One region of the Pseudocitrobacter sp. 2023LY-00077 genome, then DNA from elsewhere that is predicted to be linked to it. Evidence: predicted binding sites of a transcription regulator. Region 1 holds the regulator's gene; each other region holds the start of a gene.
What was found. The regulator Fur, encoded in region 1, represses iron uptake genes when iron is present. The targets are predictions, from matches to a motif close to ATAATAATGAGAACNACTATCAA.
Positions count from the first base shown of each region.

Region 2: the regulator Fur is predicted to act here: its motif matches at 1,802-1,824, upstream of sufA (Fe-S cluster assembly scaffold SufA).
Region 3: the regulator Fur is predicted to act here: its motif matches at 1,683-1,705, upstream of feoA (ferrous iron transporter A).

Region 1 covers NZ_JBSPEI010000007.1:154,355-158,557, reverse strand. Annotated here, with positions in the region: gene seqA (replication initiation negative regulator SeqA) at 1-278, opposite strand, end outside; gene ybfF (esterase) at 463-1,227, shown strand; gene ybfE (LexA regulated protein) at 1,357-1,650, shown strand; gene fldA (flavodoxin FldA) at 1,801-2,331, shown strand; gene fur (ferric iron uptake transcriptional regulator) at 2,614-3,066, shown strand; gene chiQ (ChiQ/YbfN family lipoprotein) at 3,180-3,512, opposite strand; gene chiP (chitoporin ChiP) at 3,564-4,203, opposite strand, start outside.
Region 2 covers NZ_JBSPEI010000008.1:25,695-29,897, forward strand. Annotated here, with positions in the region: gene ydiJ (D-2-hydroxyglutarate dehydrogenase YdiJ) at 1-856, shown strand, start outside; gene menI (1,4-dihydroxy-2-naphthoyl-CoA hydrolase) at 853-1,263, shown strand; gene ACWWFX_RS11870 (YegP family protein) at 1,301-1,492, opposite strand; gene sufA (Fe-S cluster assembly scaffold SufA) at 1,865-2,233, shown strand; gene sufB (Fe-S cluster assembly protein SufB) at 2,245-3,732, shown strand; gene sufC (Fe-S cluster assembly ATPase SufC) at 3,749-4,203, shown strand, end outside.
Region 3 covers NZ_JBSPEI010000003.1:61,398-65,600, forward strand. Annotated here, with positions in the region: gene ACWWFX_RS04735 (Tex family protein) at 1-1,425, shown strand, start outside; gene feoA (ferrous iron transporter A) at 1,806-2,033, shown strand; gene feoB (Fe(2+) transporter permease subunit FeoB) at 2,065-4,203, shown strand, end outside.

The sequences.
Region 1 (4,203 bases):
TTGACGGCTTTTTTCTGCTCAGCATATTCGTCAGAGAGCAGCAGTTCACGCATCGCGCGAACTTTATCTTTCGCGGTTTTAACCGGTTTTACCTCGGCAACTGGAGCAACCTGAGCAGGCGCAACTTCAGCTTTGGCAACCGGAGCAGCAACAACAGGTTGTGATGCGGCGGAAAACTTCAGCATTCGCCGTAAAATGTCAGATGCGCTCTCGCCAATGTGCAGTGTGTGGGCGGCAATATAGCGATAGAGTTCGTCATCAACTTCGATCGTTTTCATCTTAATCCAGTGCAATTATTTTTTCTGAATACAAGTTGCTGGGATTATATGTTCAAAACCCAACAGCGGATAGCGTCATACCAGGATAGCGGCAAAAATGGGATAAAAATCGTATCTTGCCCCTGAACGTGAGAATGTCCAACATAATACCCTAACCCGACAGAGCGAAAAAAAGAACTTTGCTATGAAATTGAATACCCGAGCGCAATCTGCACAAAACCTGCACAATAATTCCCCCATTCTGCTCGTTCACGGCCTTTTCGGCAGCCTGGACAACCTTGGCGTACTGGCGCGCGACCTGGTGACCGACCACGATATCCTGCAAGTGGATATGCGTAATCACGGTCTTTCTCCGCGAGCGGATGAGATGAACTACCCGGCGATGGCCCAGGATCTGCTGGATACCCTCGACGCCCACAACATCGAGAAAGCCACGGTGATTGGTCACTCGATGGGCGGCAAAGCGGTGATGGCCCTGACCGCGCTAGCCCCGGAACGCATCGATAATCTGGTCGCTATTGATATCGCGCCGGTGGATTATCATGTGCGTCGCCACGATGAGATTTTTGCGGCGATTAACGCAGTCACCAACGCAGGTGTCTCCTCACGCCAGCAGGCCGCAACCGTGATGCGCGAATTTTTAGCCGAAGAAGGTGTGATTCAGTTTCTGCTGAAGTCGTTTGTTGACGGCGAGTGGCGCTTTAACGTACCGGTGCTGTGGGATCAGTACCCGCACATCGTCGGCTGGGAGACGATTCCGGCGTGGGATCATCCGGCACTGTTTATCCCCGGCGGAAATTCGCCTTATGTTACCGAAACTTACCGTAACGACCTGCTCTCGCAATTCCCACAGGCGCGTGCGCACGTCATTGCAGGCGCTGGCCACTGGGTGCATGCGGAAAAACCGGACGCGGTGCTGCGCGCCATCCGCCGATATTTAGCAGACTGATTAAAAACTCAACGACCGCGCGCCATTATGGCCGTGGTCGTTGGCGTGTCGGTTGCACTGATGTATGATTGCGCGCTGTCTGCACCGGGCGTTTCCCGGTAGCTTGTTTCCCCGAAGTCACTCTGAATCATGGCAAAAGAACAAACGGACCGAACGACAATTGATTTGTTCGCAAATGAGCGTCGGCCGGGAAGACCCAAAACCAATCCGCTTTCGCGTGACGAACAGCTGCGCATCAATAAGCGTAATCAATTAAAACGCGATAAAGTTCGCGGTTTGAAGCGCGTCGAGCTGAAACTCAATAACGATGCGGTAGATGCCCTGAACGAACTGGCAACCGCGCGCGATATGAGTCGCAGTGAGCTTATCGAAGAGATTCTGATGAGCCAGTTAGCCCTGCTTCGCGCGCAGGAAAAGCTCTGAAAATTTCATAAAATCCCGCTTTCATGTAGCAGAGTGTGCAGTCCGGTACGATTGCTGATTCCGCACCCTTCTCTGTTCTGCTATGATTGCCCTTATCTGTGGGCAATACGCCACCACCATATCATTAAGTTTCAAGAGGTTATTTAACTCATGGCAATCGTTGGCATTTTCTTTGGTAGCGACACCGGCAATACCGAAAATATTGCAAAAATGATTCAGAAACAGCTTGGTAAAGACGTTGCCGACGTGCATGACATTGCCAAGAGCAGCAAAGAAGACCTGGCTGCATTCGACATTCTGCTGCTGGGTATCCCTACCTGGTACTACGGTGAAGCCCAGTGCGACTGGGACGATTTCTTCCCGACGCTGGAAGAAGTTGATTTCAATGGCAAACTGGTTGCACTGTTCGGCTGCGGCGACCAGGAAGACTATGCGGAATACTTCTGTGATGCGCTGGGCACTATCCGCGACATCATCGAACCGCGCGGTGCGACCATCGTCGGCCACTGGCCAACAGCGGGTTACCACTTCGAAGCCTCTAAAGGCCTGGCCGATGACGACCACTTCGTAGGTCTGGCTATTGATGAAGATCGTCAGCCGGAACTGACCGCTGAACGTGTAGAAAAATGGGTAAAACAGATTTCTGAAGAGCTGCATCTGGAAGAGATCAAAAACGCCTGATTCTTGATGCGGCGTGACTTTTCAAATCACGCCGCATTAATAGGTAGAAGCAATCAAAATAATAGCTACAATTTTTTAACTTTTGAGCGTAAATCTGTACAATATCTTCTGAATTTAGCGAGTTTGCTGGTCAAGCCTCGTTTTCGAAATCTTTATTCGCCCAGGTCTTGCTGTTTTCATTTAGAAGGCGTCATTCTATAATGAGACGCATTACACTCGGTGCACTCTCTGTGATACTTCCGCGTTTGGAAGTCAATCGTTTAGCAACAGGACAGATTCCGCATGACTGACAACAATACCGCATTAAAGAAGGCTGGCCTGAAAGTCACACTTCCCCGGTTAAAGATCCTGGAAGTGCTTCAGGAACCAGACAATCACCATGTCAGCGCGGAAGACTTATACAAACGCCTGATCGACATGGGTGAAGAGATTGGTCTGGCGACCGTCTACCGCGTTCTGAACCAGTTTGATGACGCGGGCATTGTCACGCGCCATAATTTTGAAGGTGGCAAGTCCGTTTTCGAACTGACTCAACAACACCATCACGATCACCTGATCTGCCTCGACTGCGGCAAGGTTATCGAATTCAGCGATGATTCCATCGAAGCTCGTCAGCGTGAAATTGCCGCGAAACACGGTATCCGCCTAACCAACCACAGCCTGTACCTGTATGGTCACTGTGCTGAGGGCGACTGCCGCGAAGATGAACACGCGCACGATGGCGTAGAGAAGTAATTTCTTCGAGATTCTGAAAAGCCAACCTTCGGGTTGGCTTTTTTATTGCCTCTGTAAAGACAAAAAAAGCCGGAGACGCTTTAGGTCCCCGGCTCTGTGCAGGCCTTATTGTCTTACTTTGTCGTGTTATTACTGCGAATTTCCTGCCAGATTAACCCGCAATCTTTCTTCACGGCCTGATCGTTACCGGTTTTTCTCGCCAGAATGCACGCCTGATAATCGCTTACCCGCACGGTCTCCTGATTGGCAAACTGCTGGTGCGCCTTCTCCTGCTTCAGCACGTTCAGCACCTGCTGGCAGGCTTCGATTTTTTCCGGCGAGCCTTCTGCGGTGTTGATACAGGCGCTATAGGCATCTTTTAAACGCGTATCTTCTTTTGGTGCTTCAGACTGAGCGCAGCCCGCCAGCGCCGCGACCAGCGCAGCAATCATCACTATTTTTTTCATGTTATTAGCCTTATACGACACGGCGGGCTCTGCGGCCCGCCTGAATACTTATCAGAAGATGGTGAACGGTGCGATAACCATAAATTTCACGTCACGTTCATCCTGGAAGATGTTGCCGTAACCACCGCTCCAGCTCGGGATATCCGAGTGGTTGTCGTACTGGGTGAAGTGCAGTTTTAACAGAGTACCTTTCGCGCGCCCTTCCTGTACGGTGTATGCCACATCGAAGCTGTAAGAAGACTCTTCGATAGTTTTGTTTTTGTCGTAGTACGCGTCCGGGTTGATCTGCCAGGTAGACGGTTTGGCATCCCAGGCGTAGACGTATGATGCACCTACAGCCCAGCCCGGCAGGTTCCAGTTCTTCAGGTCATACATCGCACCGAAGAACACCGCTTTTTCGCCGTTGGCGTTGAAGTCAGAACGGTTATCCCACCACACATCGAGGCGACCGTTTGAGGAGGCGTAGGTTGGCGTCATACGCTGCAGGAAGTAGCCCTGCTGGCCTTCAGCCTTAACCCAGGTCCCTTCCAGACGCAGGTCAACCTGCCCCACTTTGTAACCGAAGGTCAGCGCCTGCAACCACGCGGTGCCGTCATAAATATCGTTTACGGTGCGGTCATCCACTTTATCGCGGGTACCGTAGAACTGATAGCTGGTAGACAGCGGGCTACCGGCGATATCAAATTTGTAG
Region 2 (4,203 bases), on a different contig from region 1:
GAATCAACCGCTGGTACGCAAGCTGTCGGAAAAACACATTGGCATGATTGATTTGCCGATGCTTTCCGCGCCATCGTTACAAAAGCAGATGATCTCTCACCGTTCCGCCAATATGACGCTGGAACAGCTGGAAGCGCTAACACCCGAACAAAAAGCGATGACCGTGCTGGTGGTGCAGGATCCTTTCACCAGCTACTACGATGCGCAGGTGGTGGCCGACTTCATTCGTCTGATCGATAAGCTGGGCCTTCAACCTGTGCTGCTGCCGTTCTCACCCAATGGTAAAGCGCAGCATATTAAAGGTTTCGTCACCCGCTTTACCAAAACCGCACGTAAAACGGCGGATTACCTGAACCGTGTGGCGGAATTGGGCATTCCTATGGTGGGCGTCGATCCGGCGCTGGTGCTGTGTTATCGCGATGAATACAAGCAAGTGTTGGGCGATAAACGCGGTGATTTCAACGTCATGCTGGTCCATGAATGGCTGCCTCAGGCACTGGACGGTATCGATAGCCACGAATCCGGCGGCGAGCCCTGGTATCTGTTTGGGCACTGTACCGAGGTTACCGCACTGCCTTCCGCGCCAAAACAGTGGGCTACCATTTTTGCCCGGTTTGGCGCGAAGCTGGAAAACGTCAACGTCGGCTGCTGCGGGATGGCGGGAACCTATGGCCACGAAAAGAAAAACCACCAAAACTCGCTGGGGATTTATGCGCTATCATGGCAGCAGGCCATGCAACGCCTGCCGCGTAATCGCTGCCTGGCAACCGGATACTCATGTCGTAGTCAGGTGAAGCGCGTGGAAGGTAATGGCGTGCGCCATCCGTTACAGGCACTTCTGGAGATTATTGGATGATTTGGAGACGACAGACGACCCTCGATGCCCTGAATGCGATGAACGAAGGGACGATGATGGCGCTGCTGGATATTCGCTATGTTGCGTTAACCGATGATGCGCTGGAGGCGACGATGCCCGTTGACCATCGCACGCATCAGCCATTCGGTCTGTTACACGGTGGAGCGTCCGTTGTTCTGGCCGAGACACTGGGCTCAATGGCGGGCTATCTCTGTACCGAGGGCGATCAAAAAGTTGTCGGGCTGGAAATCAATGCCAACCATATCCGCTCGGTGCGTAGCGGCCGGGTTCGCGGCGTCTGTAAAGCGATCCACACCGGGCGTCGCAGCCAGGTGTGGCAAATCGAAATCTTCGATGAGGAAGGGCGCTTGTGTTGCACATCGCGCCTGACCACCGCCGTGGTGTAAAACAGATGCAAAAGGCCCAAATCCCTGGGCCTTTTGTTTATTGCGCCGTATCGTCTTTAATCGTTTCGCTCGCGCCGTTCTTCTGAACGGAGGCAATACCTTTCTTCGCCGCGTCCTTGCTTGAGTACATCTCACTGGTGGCGATGGTTTCGTGATTATCGGCCTTCAGTAAAAAATACCACGGCTGCGCAACGGCTTTTTCTGACTTCTTAAGCACATAATAACCCATGATTTCTCCCGATAGTTTTGAAGGGGTCATCAATGATTTAGGTCAGATTTGGCGATCCGGCAAGTTAGCGTACCGAGGATGTGAGCTGAAAGGCGCAGAGAGGCCGAAAAGCTATCAAATAAATAGGCATTAGCGATGCATGTTTTATTCATCAACCACTTCCAGTAATTACCTCTTCTTAATCTATTATTTTTCAAAGAGTTGTAAAAAATCATCTATCCCGGTTGCCCGCAGAATCAGGGTCTATGCTTATAAAAAGCCGCTGTAAAACAGGTCCGAAGGTAATACCCCTGTTGCAGATGGGTTGAAGTGATAATCATTATCACTAACATAGTGTTATGCCTTCGATGGCTTAACCGATGAGGTAGACCAATGGAAGTAGATACTGGAACGTTTGATCCGAATGATTTTGCCTGGCGTGGCCTGACGTTAACGCCCGCGGCAGCAACACAAATTCGCAATCTGGTCAGCAAACAACCAGGTATGCAGGGCGTGCGCCTCGGCGTGAAGCAGACCGGCTGTGCCGGATTTGGCTATGTGCTGGATACGGTAACCGAGCCCCATGCCGATGACCTGTTATTTGAGTCTGACTGCGCAAAACTGTGGGTGCCTCTTTCGGCGATGCCGTTTATCGACGGCACCGAAGTGGATTACGTGCGCGAAGGATTAAATCAGATATTTAAATTTCATAACCCGAAAGCGCAGAACGAATGCGGCTGCGGCGAAAGTTTTGGGGTATAGGCGGTACGATTATGACGCGCAATACTGAAGCAACTGACGATGTCAAAACCTGGACCGGCGGCCCGCTGAATTACAAAGAGGGCTTCTTCACCCAGTTAAAGACCGATGAACTGGCAAAAGGGATCAACGAAGAGGTGGTCCGTGCCATTTCGGCAAAACGCAACGAGCCCGAATGGATGCTCGAGTTTCGCCTGAATGCCTTCCACGCCTGGGAGCAGATGAAAGAGCCGCACTGGTTGAAAGCGAACTATGCTTCGCTCAATTATCAGGATTACAGCTACTACTCTGCGCCGTCCTGCGGTAACTGCGATGAAACCTGTGCCTCTGAGCCGGGCGCGGTGCAACAGACGGGCGCCAATACCTTCCTCACCGATGAAGTCGAAGCGGCGTTTAATCAGCTCGGCGTACCGGTGCGCGAAGGCAAAGAAGTGGCCGTCGATGCGATATTCGATTCGGTTTCTGTGGCCACCACCTATCGGGAAAAACTCTCTGAGCAGGGCATTATTTTCTGTTCGTTCGGCGAAGCAATCCACGATCACCCGGAACTGGTGAAACAGTATCTGGGCACGGTGGTGCCGTCGAACGATAACTTTTTTGCCGCGCTGAACGCGGCGGTGGCGTCAGATGGCACCTTCATCTACATCCCGAAAGGTGTGCGCTGCCCGATGGAGCTGTCGACCTATTTTCGAATTAACGCCGAAAAAACCGGTCAGTTTGAACGCACGATCCTGATTGCCGATGAAGGCAGCTATGTGAGCTACATCGAAGGGTGTTCCGCCCCGGTGCGTGAAAGTTATCAGCTGCACGCGGCGGTGGTGGAAGTCATCATCCACAAAGATGCGGAAGTGAAATACTCCACGGTACAAAACTGGTTCCCCGGCGATAACAACACCGGCGGGATCCTGAATTTTGTCACCAAGCGAGCCCTGTGCGAAGGCGAAAACAGCAAAATGTCATGGACCCAGTCAGAAACGGGTTCCGCCATTACCTGGAAATACCCGAGCTGCATTTTGCGCGGTGATAACTCGATTGGCGAGTTCTTCTCGGTGGCGCTGACCAGCGGACATCAGCAGGCCGATACCGGCACCAAAATGATCCACATCGGCAAAAACACCAAATCGACGATCATCTCGAAAGGGATCTCCGCCGGACACAGCCAGAACAGTTATCGCGGGCTGGTGAAAATCATGCCGACCGCGACCAATGCGCGTAATTTCACCCAGTGTGACTCGATGCTGATTGGCCCGGACTGCGGCGCGCACACCTTCCCGTATGTCGAATGCCGCAACAACAGCGCACAGCTGGAACATGAAGCCACCACCTCGCGTATCGGTGAAGATCAGCTGTTCTACTGCCTGCAACGCGGGATCAGCGAGGACGATGCGATCTCGATGATCGTTAACGGGTTCTGTAAGGACGTCTTCTCCGAGCTGCCGCTGGAGTTTGCCGTGGAAGCGCAAAAACTGCTGGCGATAAGCCTCGAACACAGCGTCGGATAAGGATTAAGGGATCTCTATGTTAAGTATTAAAGATTTACAGGTTGCCGTTGAAGAGAAAGAAATCCTGCGCGGCTTGAGCCTTGATGTAAAACCAGGGGAAGTGCACGCCATCATGGGGCCGAACGGCTCCGGGAAAAGTACGCTTTCCGCCACGCTCGCCGGACGCGAAGACTATGAAGTGACCGGCGGCGCGGTCACATTTAAGGGCAAAGACCTGCTGGAGCTCTCTCCTGAAGATCGGGCGGGGGAAGGTATCTTTATGGCCTTCCAGTATCCGGTGGAAATTCCGGGCGTCAGCAACCAATTTTTCCTGCAAACGGCGCTGAATGCGGTGCGTAAATACCGAGGCCTGGATGCGCTGGATCGTTTTGATTTTCAGGACCTGATGGAAGAGAAAATCAATCTGCTGAAAATGCCGCAGGATTTGCTCACCCGCTCGGTAAACGTCGGCTTCTCGGGCGGTGAGAAAAA
Region 3 (4,203 bases), on a different contig from region 1:
GAAGACGAAGCAATTAACGTCTTCGCCCGTAACCTGCACGACCTGCTGATGGCGGCGCCTGCGGGCCTGCGCGCGACGATGGGCCTCGATCCGGGCCTGCGTACCGGCGTGAAAGTGGCCGTTGTTGATGGCACCGGCAAACTGGTCGCCACCGACACCATCTATCCGCACACGGGTCAGGCGGCGAAAGCAGCCGTTGCAGTCGCGGCGCTGTGCGAGAAACATAACGTTGAGCTGGTCGCTATCGGTAACGGTACGGCCTCGCGCGAAACGGAGCGTTTCTTCCTCGACGTGCAGAAACAGTTCCCGAAAGTGACGGCGCAGAAAGTGATCGTCAGCGAAGCAGGCGCATCGGTTTACTCCGCGTCTGAACTGGCGGCGCTGGAATTCCCGGACCTCGACGTTTCTCTGCGTGGCGCGGTCTCTATCGCCCGCCGTTTGCAGGACCCGCTCGCCGAGCTGGTAAAAATCGACCCGAAATCCATCGGCGTCGGCCAGTATCAGCATGACGTTAGCCAGACCTCGCTGGCGCGCAAGCTGGATGCGGTGGTGGAAGACTGCGTAAACGCCGTCGGCGTAGACCTGAATACCGCTTCCGTTCCGCTGTTGACTCGCGTGGCGGGCCTGACGCGCATGATGGCGCAGAATATTGTCAGCTGGCGTGATGAGAACGGTCAGTTCCAGAACCGTCAGCAACTGCTGAAAGTCAGCCGTCTGGGGCCAAAAGCGTTCGAGCAGTGCGCGGGCTTCCTGCGTATTAACCACGGCGACAACCCGCTGGATGCCTCAACGGTGCACCCGGAAGCGTATCCGGTGGTCGAGCGTATCCTGGCGCGGACTCAGCAGGCGCTGAAAGATCTGATGGGCAACAGCAGCGAGTTGCGTAACCTGAAAGCCTCTGAATTCACCGACGAGCGTTTCGGCGTGCCAACCGTCACCGATATCATTAAAGAGCTGGAAAAACCGGGCCGTGACCCGCGTCCTGAGTTTAAAACCGCGCAGTTCGCTGATGGCGTAGAAACCATGAATGACCTGTTGCCGGGGATGATTCTGGAAGGCGCGGTCACTAACGTCACCAACTTTGGTGCGTTTGTGGATATCGGCGTGCATCAGGATGGCCTGGTTCACATCTCGTCGCTGGCGGATAAGTTTGTGGAAGATCCACACACGGTGGTGAAAGCCGGCGATATCGTGAAAGTGAAGGTGCTGGAAGTGGACCTGCCGCGTAAACGTATTGCGCTCACCATGCGTCTGGACGAGCAGCCGGGTGAAACCAACGCCCGTCGCGGCGGTAATAGCAATGAGCGCAACCAGGGTAATCGCCCGGCGGCCAAAGCAGCAAAACCACGCGGTCGCGATGCGCAACCTGCGGGTAACAGCGCGATGATGGATGCGCTGGCGGCGGCGATGGGGAAAAAACGCTAACGCGTGCGGTTTGTGTTGCCGGGTGGCGCTGCGCTTACCCGGCCTACAAACCAGAAACGTCTGTGGGCCCGATAAACGTTATCGGGCTTTTTATTTCGGAAATAGATTAATTGTTTTTATATTTAGCATTATTATCACCGCATTAACATTCAATGAAATAAACAAACATACGGTTTACCCGAATTGTTTTGAGCCAAATCAACTTTGCGCCACTTTATTCTCAGAAAGAACATCCGGTCACATTTTATCTATTGAAGATACAAACCATTCTCATTATCATCGTATTGTAGATTAATTAACCTCTCTCATGTTCGCGCGCCTTTCCGTTCGTTTCTGTTGAACCCGCGCGACAGTGACTCGCGATGAAATAAGTAGGCCCTATGCAATTTACTCCTGATAGTGCGTGGAAAATTACTGGCTTCTCCCGTGAAATCAGCCCAGCCTGGCGTCAGAAACTGCTGTCGCTTGGTATGCTGCCCGGCTCCTCTTTCCAGGTAGTGCGTGTCGCGCCATTAGGCGACCCCATTCATATTGAAACGCGTCGAGTCAGTTTAGTCCTACGCAAAAAAGATTTGGAATTTCTGGATCTTGAATCCATTTCTCGTTAATCCGATTTAGCTGTTATAGAGTTCACAAAAAATGAAAAAACTAACCATTGGCTTAATTGGTAATCCTAATTCCGGCAAGACAACATTATTCAATCAATTAACCGGCGCACGTCAGCGCGTGGGTAACTGGTCCGGGGTGACGGTCGAGCGTAAAGAAGGGTTGTTTTCAACGACCGACCACAACGTCACGCTGGTCGACCTGCCAGGGACCTACTCCCTGACCACCATCTCCTCGCAAACCTCGCTCGATGAGCAAATCGCCTGCCACTATATTCTGAGCGGCGACGCCGACCTTCTGATTAACGTCGTCGATGCCTCCAACCTCGAGCGCAACCTCTATCTGACGCTGCAACTCCTTGAGCTGGGCATTCCCTGCATCGTGGCGCTCAACATGCTTGATATCGCGGAGAAACAGAAAATCCGCATTGATATCGATGCCCTCTCCGCCCGTTTGGGTTGCCCGGTCGTTCCGCTGGTTTCCACCCGTGGCCGCGGGATCGACGCACTGAAGCTGGCGGTTGACCGCTACCAAAGCAACGATGAGATTGAGCTGGTGCACTACGCCGCGCCGCTACTGCGTGAAGCAGAGAATCTGGCGCGCGCGATGCCGGAGTCTATTCCGGCAAAACAGCGCCACTGGCTCGGTATGCAGATGCTGGAAGGCGATATCTATAGCCGCGCCTATGCGGGCGATGCGGCAGATAAACTCGATATCGCGCTGGCTAACCTGAGCGACGAGCTGGATGACCCGGCGTTGCATATCGCCGATGCGCGTTACCAGAGCATCTCCGCCATTTGCGATAGCGTCAGTAATACGCTCACCGCCGAGCCAAGCCGCTTCACCGCTGCCGTGGATAAAATCGTACTCAACCGCGTGCTGGGGCTGCCGATCTTCCTATTTGTCATGTACCTGATGTTCCTGCTGGCGATTAACATCGGCGGCGCATTGCAGCCTATTTTCGACGGCGGCTCGGTCGCTATCTTTATTCACGGCATTCAATGGATTGGCGCAACACTGCACTTCCCGGAATGGCTGACGATTTTCCTCGCCCAGGGGATTGGCGGCGGGATCAACACCGTACTACCTCTGGTACCGCAAATCGGCATGATGTACCTGTTCCTCTCCTTTCTTGAGGATTCCGGCTACATGGCGCGTGCGGCGTTTGTTATGGACCGCCTGATGCAGTCACTTGGTCTACCGGGCAAATCCTTCGTGCCGCTGATTGTTGGTTTCGGCTGTAACGTGCCGTCGGTGATGGGTGCACGTACGCTGGACGCACCGCGTGAACGTCTGATGACTATCATGATGGCGCCGTTTATGTCCTGCGGCGCACGTCTGGCGATCTTCGCCGTCTTCGCGGCGGCGTTCTTTGGTCAACAGGGCGCGCTGGCGGTCTTCTCGCTTTACGTACTGGGCATCGTGATGGCGATCCTCACCGGTCTGATGCTCAAATACACCATCATGCGTGGTGAAGCCTCCCCGTTCGTGATGGAGCTGCCGGTTTATCACATCCCGCATCTGAAGAGCCTGTTTATCCAGACCTGGCAACGCCTGAAAGGCTTTGTGGTTCGCGCGGGTAAAGTCATCGTTATCGTCAGTATTTTCCTCAGCGCCCTGAACAGCTTCTCGCTGAGCGGCCAGGCGGTCGATAACATCAACGACTCGGCCCTTGCGTCAGTGAGCCGTCAGTTGACGCCGCTGCTGAAACCGATTGGTGTGCATGAAGACAACTGGCAGGCAGCGGTTGGCCTGTTTACCGGGGCGATGGCAAAAGAAGTGGTGGTCGGTACGCTGAACACGCTCTATACCGCTGAAAATATCCAGCAAGAAGATTTCGACCCGGCCACCTTTAGCCTGACCGACGAGCTTCTGGGCGCAGCCGATGAAACCTGGCAGAGCCTGAAAGACACCTTCAGCCTGAGCGTGCTGGCGAACCCAATCGAAGCCAGCAAAGGCGACGGGGAAATGGCGACCGGCGCGATGGGCGTGATGAGCAGCAAATTCGGCAGTGCCGCGGCGGCCTACAGCTACCTGATTTTCGTTCTGCTCTACATTCCGTGCATTTCGGTGATGGGCGCAATTGCCCGTGAATCCAGCCGCGGCTGGATGGGCTTCTCGGTGTTGTGGGGGCTGAACATCGCTTACTCACTATCAACGCTGTTTTATCAG